2 regions of the Gordonia sp. UBA7860 genome follow, and region 2 is predicted to be linked to the other one. Evidence: riboswitches for the same ligand, from Rfam matches in the RefSeq annotation. Region 2 holds a riboswitch; the other holds the start of a gene.
What was found. Region 2 has a riboswitch for cyclic di-AMP ahead of B3T59_RS16985 (transglycosylase family protein). Riboswitches for the same ligand answer to the same signal wherever they lie in the genome.
Positions count from the first base shown of each region.

Region 1: another riboswitch for cyclic di-AMP. It lies ahead of B3T59_RS19815 (NlpC/P60 family protein); the one in region 2 lies ahead of B3T59_RS16985 (transglycosylase family protein).

Region 1 is NZ_DLSO01000158.1:23,123-27,155, forward strand. It holds gene B3T59_RS19810 (DEDD exonuclease domain-containing protein) at 1-953, opposite strand, end outside; cyclic di-AMP (ydaO/yuaA leader) riboswitch at 1,583-1,767, shown strand; gene B3T59_RS19815 (NlpC/P60 family protein) at 1,784-2,485, shown strand; gene B3T59_RS19820 (C40 family peptidase) at 2,749-3,720, shown strand; gene B3T59_RS19825 (peptidase MA family metallohydrolase) at 3,733-4,033, shown strand, end outside.
Region 2 is NZ_DLSO01000137.1:9,916-13,948, forward strand. It holds gene moaA (GTP 3',8-cyclase MoaA) at 1-767, shown strand, start outside; gene B3T59_RS16980 (MoaD/ThiS family protein) at 776-1,024, shown strand; cyclic di-AMP (ydaO/yuaA leader) riboswitch at 1,284-1,462, shown strand; gene B3T59_RS16985 (transglycosylase family protein) at 1,470-2,117, shown strand; gene B3T59_RS16990 (molybdenum cofactor biosynthesis protein MoaE) at 2,237-2,680, opposite strand; gene B3T59_RS16995 (MogA/MoaB family molybdenum cofactor biosynthesis protein) at 2,677-3,189, opposite strand; gene moaC (cyclic pyranopterin monophosphate synthase MoaC) at 3,182-3,700, opposite strand; gene B3T59_RS17005 (hypothetical protein) at 3,719-3,922, opposite strand; gene B3T59_RS17010 (helicase-associated domain-containing protein) at 3,991-4,033, shown strand, end outside.

The DNA of each region.
Region 1 (4,033 bases), on a different contig from region 2:
AATCGGAGCTCGCGAACTCCCGCCTCTAGCGCGTGCGCGCACTCGACGTGATCGACGCGTTCGGCAAGCATCACCATCTCACCGATCCTGCGTCGGGGATCGGCTCCCGAGAAATAGGACCTCACACGTCGACGTAGATCCGATGCCGTGCCGACGTAGAGGACCTCGTCGCTCGGCCCGCGGAACAGATAGACGCCCGGGCGCGCGGGGATGCGGTCGGCCAGATGCCGCTTGGCGCGCAGTCGGGGATCGGTGCGGGGCAGGTAGCGGGTGAGTTCGCGATAGCTCTGCACGCCCTGATTCCCGACGCGCTCGAGGAGATGGTGAAAGACCTCGACGGTCGCGCGGGCGTCGTCGAGGGCGCGGTGCGTGGGGCGGACGGTGACGTCGAACAGATCGGCCAGGGCTGACAGGCGCACCGTCGGCGCCTCGTCGCGTCCGAGGATGCGTCGGGCCATGGTGACCGTGCACAGCGTTGCGCTGAACGGCCACTGCAGGTGTAGGCGCAGGGCGTTCTGCCGCAGGAACGACATGTCGAACCGGGCGTTGTGGGCGACGAGAATCGATCCGCGCGCGAATTCGATGAACGACGGCAAGACCTCGTCGATACACGGTGCGTCGTAGACCATCGCCTCGGTGATCCCGGTCAGCGCCACGATCTGCGGGGGAATCGGTAGTCCCGGATCGACGAGAGTCGCGAACTCGCCGAGTACCTCACCGCCGCGGATCTTCACCGCGCCGATCTCGGTGATGCGGTCGTTCGTCGCACTGCCGCCGGTGGTCTCGAGGTCGACCACGACGAGCGTGGTGTCGAACAGGGACCGATCGGAGAACTCGTTGTCGAGAGCGTTCTCGACATCAGAGCCCTCGAGGTCGGAGCTCGCGAGGTCAGAGAACGAGAGCTGGTCACCAAAGGACGTCACGTCGCGAACAGTAGTTCGAACCACCGACATCGATGGTTCGTTGCTGGTGAGGCAGGTGTCCCGGATGTGGCGACTTGCCCTCGGCCACCTGTAGGCGCGCCATCTGCTCGACGCGGTCGACCGGACTTGTCGGTGGGGGTGCCTAGTCTCGCCGTCAGAAGGAGTCAGTGGTGCGCGATGCCGGCGGGAGGAGGGGAAGCCTCCCGACGGCATGCGCATCCCCGAGGATTTCACCCCACTGAGACGGAGATCACATCATGGACATCGATTGCAGCACCTGCCCCGGTCGCGACCACGCATGCGACGGCTGTGTGATGACAGTGCTTTTCGGCCCGCTGAACAGCCAGGATGCCGCCGCTGGCGTACGGCGCGGATGGAAGAGAGAGGCCCGAGATAACGACGCCGAGATCCATGCCGCCATCGATACATTCACGCATGCTGCAATGGCCTCCAACGCCGATGCACGATCTGCAAGAGCAAGCATCTGTGCAGTTCAAGCGGCCAATTCGTCGTCTGGATCGCCTACATTGCGTGCTGGCTGAGGTGCGGGGGTCGAACACGCTGTTTGTCGGTTAGTGGACAGACACGCATCCGGTTTCGTAACCTTTCCGAGACCTTTGCGAAGCGTCCCGCTCCAACAGGAGAGGTTCGCGGGGGTCACCGCTCAATCGCCAAGGCTATGAATCTTGGCGTACCGGGGAACCACTCATTTTTTCGGAGCTTTCCGAATGGGGGTGAATCGCGCTCTCGATCCGGGTGCTCGCACTCGAATCGCATGCGCGTAGGGCCATTTCTTCCGGCCCGAACCCGACAGCTAACCCGGTCGGCGGTAGAGGGAGAACAAAAGGAGAACACCCTTCGTGGCCAAACATCGTTTGGAACAGCCCGACCGCGGCAAGGTTGCAAAGAAGGCGGTAATCGCCGGGTCGATCACCTTCGGCTCGCTTGCCGCTGCCGCAGGTCCCGCTCTGGCAGCGCCGGTCACCGTGCCCAATGTCGGCACGTTCGAGCTTCCGGGCGTCGACACCAAGCAGATTCCGGCACAGTTCCAGCAGCAGAAGGCGCCGGTCGTCAAGAAGCAGGACGTCGCGAAGGCACCCGACGCCACGGTCGAGATCCCCAACGTCGGCAAGTTCACGCTTCCGGGCATCAGCGACAACCAGATCCCGCAGCAACTGCGCCCGCGCGGCGGAGCTCCGCTGCTCGCGCCGACGCAGACCGCCGGTGAGAAGGCCGTGCGCGCTGCCGAGACCAAGATCGGCTCGCCCTACTCTTACGGTGCCTCCGGCCCCAATGCCTTCGATTGCTCGGGCCTCACCAGCTGGGCATTCCGTCAGGCGGGTCTGACGATTCCGCGCGACAGCTATGGACAGCTCGGCGGCGGCACCGCGGTTGCCTCGCTCGCCGACGCGAAGCCGGGCGACATCCTGGTGTTCAACGGTGGCGGACACGTTGGCCTCTACATCGGCAACGGACAGTTCATCCACGCATCGACCTACGGCGTCCCCGTGAAGAAGGACGTCGTGAAGAATTGGAGTCTGGTCGGTATCCGTCGCTACTGAGCGGCGAGATCGATCGAGTTCGTGAGGTCGGGCAGATCACGCAGGAACGCGTGATCTGCCCGATCCGTAGTCGCTGCCCGCGACACTCACGTTAGGGTGGAGCGCGGCGTTCGGGCCTCCTCTGCGGAGATCCGAGGCTGCAGGCGGTGAGGGGAGTGAACACAGAAGTGGTTGCGGGATCGCAGGCAATGACGCATCGATCGCGAGCGGTATACGTCGTTGTCGTGACAGCGGTGATCATCGCTGTTGCACAAGTCTTTTCGATGGCGACAGCAGGTCCGTCGAACGCGGAACCGACTCGCACACCCGACCAGCTCCTCGCCCAGTACAAGAAATTGAGCACCGACGCCGAGAAGTCGTCGGAGGCGATGCACAACGCTCAGATCGAGTACGACAAGCAGCGTGGCATCGTCACAGCGGCTCGTAAAGACTCGGCCGAGGCCCAGAAGAGTCTCGAGACCTCGCGCAAAACGCTCAGCTCATATCAGAAGCGCGTCGACACCATCGTGCGCGCCAGCTACAAGGGTGCGCGGGTCAACCGTCTCTATGCGGTGCTGGTCAGCGACTCGCCACAGTCATTGCTCGACCAGATGTCGGGCCTCGAGGTGATCTCCCGTCAGGCGTCGGCTGATCTCAAGGGGCTCAAGAAGGCACGCGCCCAGATGGCCGCAGCGAAGGCGAAGTCCGACCGCACCGCCGCAGAGGCGACGACTGCCGTCTCCGCTGCCGAGCGTGTGCGCGGCGACCTCCAGGCCAAGCAGGCAAACCTGCAGCTGCAGGCGGTCCAGGTGCGTGCCGTGTACGAGTCGATGACCGGCAAGCAACTCGGCGCACTTCGCGGCCCCAAGTTCGACTTCGATCCCCGGGCGGTGCCGAAGGGAACGTCCGCCGCGCTCGCTGCCGTGCAGGCTGCGCTCACCCGCATCGGCGATCCCTACGTCTGGGGCGCCACCGGACCCGACTCCTTCGACTGCTCCGGGTTGATGGTGTGGGCCTACCAGCAGGCGGGTAAAACGCTTCCGCGCTCGAGCGAGGCACAGATGGGCTCCGGAACGGCCGTCGACCGCGGCAACCTTCAGCCCGGCGACCTGATCATCTACTACCCGGATGCTCACCATGTCGGCATGTACGTCGGCGACGGCTACGTGATCCACGCGTCGACGTTCGGCGTGCCTGTCAAGGTGGTGCCGATCGACCAAGCCGGGCCGTACGCGGCCGCGCGGCGATACGCCTGATGCGCGGACAGCGTGCACGCTGAGGCCTCGGCTGCGCGCGTCGCGTGTGTGATCCTCGCTGCCGCGACACTCGCAGCGGGTGTGTCGGCCTGCTCGTCGGATAGTCAACCGCAGCAAGCGACGTCGTCGTCGGTCACGACGACGACCACGAACCCCAACATCTACCTGCAGGAGCGCTCGGAGGGCGTCGCGCGACTCCTCGACGACCTCACCCGCGCTCTGACGGACGGGGATCGTGCTCGCCTCGACGGACTCCTCGACTCCTCGACGTCTCCGACGTTCCGCGATTCTCTGAATGTCGCGGCCCAGAACC
Region 2 (4,033 bases):
CGTCGACCCTGCCGGAAGGGCCAGAACTCGCGCTCACCACCAACGGACTCGGGCTGCGACACCGTGCGAGAGCATTGGCCGACGCGGGCCTGGACCGCATCAACGTCTCTCTCGACACCATCGACCCGGCCCGCTTCGCGCAGATCACCCGCCGCGACCGGCTCTCCGACGTGCTCGACGGACTCGCCGCCGCGCGCGACGCCGGACTCCAGCCGGTCAAGGTCAACGCCGTCGTACCCAGCCGTGACGACCTCGCGGGCCTGCCTGCGCTGTTGCGCTTCTGCCTCGACGAGGGCTACCAACTCCGCATCATCGAACAGATGCCGCTCGACGCCGATCACCGGTGGGATCGCGGCGCGATGCTCACGGCCGACGAGATCCTCGCGACGCTGCGTCGAACCTTCGATCTCGACCCCGACCCCCGCCCACGCGGCGGGGCGCCGGCGGCCACGTGGCTCGTGCGGGGGCACACCGACCCGACGGGACAGACTGCCCGCGTCGGGGTGATCGCGTCGGTGACGCGGCCGTTCTGCGGTGACTGCGACCGCACCCGACTGACCGCCGACGGCGCACTGCGCAACTGTTTGTTCGCCGACGCCGAGACGTCGTTGATGCCCGCCCTGCGCGGTGGACTCACCGCCAGCGCCCTCGACGCCGAGATCGCGCGGCGCTGGCGAGGTGACATGTGGCACAAGGCCGCGGGACATGCGGTGAATACCACGGAGTTTCGTCAACCCGACCGCCCGATGTCGGCCATCGGAGGGTGAGCGAACCGATGACGCTGACCGTTCGGTTCTTCGCGGCTGCGCGTGCCGCCGCGGGTGTCGACCTGACCGAGATCGATGTGCCTGCCGACGCCACGCTCGGCGACCTCGAACGCGCCCTGAGCGCCGGCCACCCCGCGCTCACGCCCGTGCTCGCCCGGTGCTCGTATCTGCGGGACGCGATCGCCCTGTGCGACCGCACGGCACCCCTCGGCGACTGCGCGACCATCGACGTTCTGCCCCCGTTTGCCGGCGGCTGACGCGTCCGAACCCCTGTGACCTTAGTCACATAACAGAGCGATAACGGGATGGACACGAACCGACCATCTTCGGGTTGAGCAGGGGTGACGGGGAATTTGGGCCCAAAGTCCCACTCACAGCCCAAAAAACAAGTTGCGGACGAGGGTGATTCGGCGGCGCAGACGTCGTACTGTACGAACAGTCTCCTCCGGGGAGATCACAGGACAGCCAAAAGAACACAACATTCGACCGGGCGCGCCAAGCCTCGTTCCCCCGATCGAATGACGAACAACAAACTCAGGAACGAGGACGGGGGACCCAACATCTCCGATGGAGATACGGACATCCGCACGGATGCCCTTGGGGTTAAGTCCACCGGCCGCCACGGCGACCACGGACCGAGCAACCTCTCGTTCGAACCCGACAGCTGACTTCGTAGGCGCGTGGAGAGAGGATAGACAACTCATGGCCGGACGTCATCGCAAGTCGACGACCAACACGACCACCAAGACCTTCGCGAAGGTCGCGCTCACCGGCGCAGTGCTCGGCGGCGGAGCCGCTCTGCTCGGCACCGGTTCAGCACACGCAGCCGCCGACTCCGAGTGGGACCAGGTCGCACAGTGCGAGTCCGGGGGCAACTGGGCGATCAACACCGGAAACGGCTACCAGGGCGGACTGCAGTTCAGCCCGAGCACCTGGGCTGCCAACGGTGGCACCGCGTACGCACCGAGCGCCGACCAGGCCTCCAAGGAGCAGCAGATCGCCGTTGCAGAGCGCGTGCTGGCAACGCAGGGCAAGGGTGCATGGCCGGTGTGCGGCACCGGACTGTCGGGCTCGACCCCGCGGACCGCTCCCACCGACTCGCCCAAGCCGCTGCAGGCCCCCAAGCCTGAGCTGAAGCCCGAGGCGCAGCCGCAGACCCCGCTGGAGAAGACCCCCGAGGCCAAGAGCACCGACGACGTCAAGAGTCAGGTCGACGGCGCGCTCGACGACGCCAAGGTCAGCCCCGAGGTGAAGAACCTCTGGAAGGCAGCCAAGGACAGTGGCTACCAGCTCACGCCGGATCAGCTGAAGCTCTACAACCAGAACAAGGGCCTGATTCCGCTCCCCTGAGCGATCTCGCCCGCGTCCCGGCAGTGATGACTGCCGGACCCCGAGACAAAGGGCCCCGCACGACGCCATAACGGCCGTGCGGGGTCCTTTTCCAATTCTCTGGTCGTTTAGGCCGAGTTTCAGGCCGAGCCGACCCATTCGTCTGAGCCGTCGGCGAACAACTGGTGCTTCCACACCGGCAGACGGGCCTTCACCTCGTCGACGAGCCGTGCGCACAGTTCGAATGCAGGCGCCCGATGGTCGGCGGCCACGGCGACGACGAAAGCCACGTCGCCCACGTCGAGCTCGCCCACGCGGTGCGACACCGCCACCGCGCGCACTCCCGCAACAGACGCCGACACCTCGTCGACCACCTCGGCGAGCACCGCAGGTGCGCTCGGATGCGACGAGTACCAGAGCGTGGTGACCGCAGACGCGTGATCTCCGTCGTGGTTGCGCACTGCGCCCGCGAAGCCGACGATCGCGCCGGCGGTGCCTGCAGCGGCGTCGGCGACGAGTTGTTCATGAGACGGGAGGTCGATGGGATCGGCGGCGAGATCGGCCTTGACGACACGCACGGTCATGCGTCGCTCCGCGGGTGATCGCCGCCGCGGATCTGGTCGAGCGCGTGGTCGAGGACGCCGTCGAGTACGTCGAGGCCGTCGCGGACTCCACCGGTCGATCCGGGCAGGTTGATGACGAGCGTGCGGCCCGCGACACCTGCGACGCCGCGGGAGAGGACCGCCGTCGGCACCGCCGGGAGTCCCGACGTGCGAATCGCGTCGGCGAGTCCGGGGATCTCGACGTCGAGCAGTGCTCGGGTCTCCTCCGGGGTGCGGTCGGTCGGGCTGAGGCCGGTTCCGCCCGTGGTGATCACGAGGGCGTCGGATGCGTAGATCCCGGCGCGAATCGCGTCGCCGACCGGCGCACCGTCGGCGACGACGTCGACCTCATCGACGACGAATCCGCGTGAGGTGAGCCACTGCGCGATGATCGGGCCGCTCTTGTCGAGATAGAGGCCGCGGCTCGCACGTGTCGATGCCACGACGACGCGGGCCACGGGTTTCTCGTCAGGTATCTTCTCGTCAGGCATCTTCGCGCGTCCAGGTTCCCGACCTTCCGCCCGATTTCTCGAGCAGTCGGATCTCGCCGGTGCTGGCGCGTCGATCGACGGCCTTGGTCATGTCGTGCAGGGTGAGTCCTGCGATCGCGACTGCCGTGAGCGCTTCCATCTCGACGCCGGTCTTCCCGGCGGTCTCGACGGTGGCCACGATGTCGATGTGATCGTCGGCGACGGTGAAGTCGACGTCGACCGCCGACAGCGCCAACTGATGACACAGCGGGATGAGCGCGTCGGTACGTTTGGCCGCCATGATCCCTGCGATACGAGCGGTGGCCAAGACATCGCCCTTGGGCAGCGCGGACTCGCGCAGGAGGTCGATGACCTCGGTGGTCGTGTGAAAAGTGCCCGCGGCGACAGCGCGTCGTCGCGTCGTGGTCTTGTCGCCGACGTCGACCATCCGCGCAGCACCCGTCGAGTCGAGGTGCGACAGACGAGAAGGGTTCGACGACTCGTCTGGACCGCTCGCGTGCCGGGGAGGCATCAGGTCGACGTCACGTCGTCAGCGGTTGACGACGGTCTTCGGTTGGACGTAGTTGACCTTGTCGGCAGGCAGCGGGAACTCGGCATCGCCGAACGGCGAGAGTGCGCCGGGGATCTCCGCCGCGAACTCCGAGACCGCGTGGTCGGGGACGCTGCCGTCGTCATGACGAGGCCAGCCGTTGTCGACGTAGTGATTCTTCTTTTCCTTCTCAGCCACGCGCATATTGTGCCACGCCGCCCGCTGTCCGACGACTCGCCTGCCGTTTTCGTCGGACCACTAGACTTGATCGAATGAGCACGGACGACCAGCGGATCGGCCTGGCCGACGATCTGG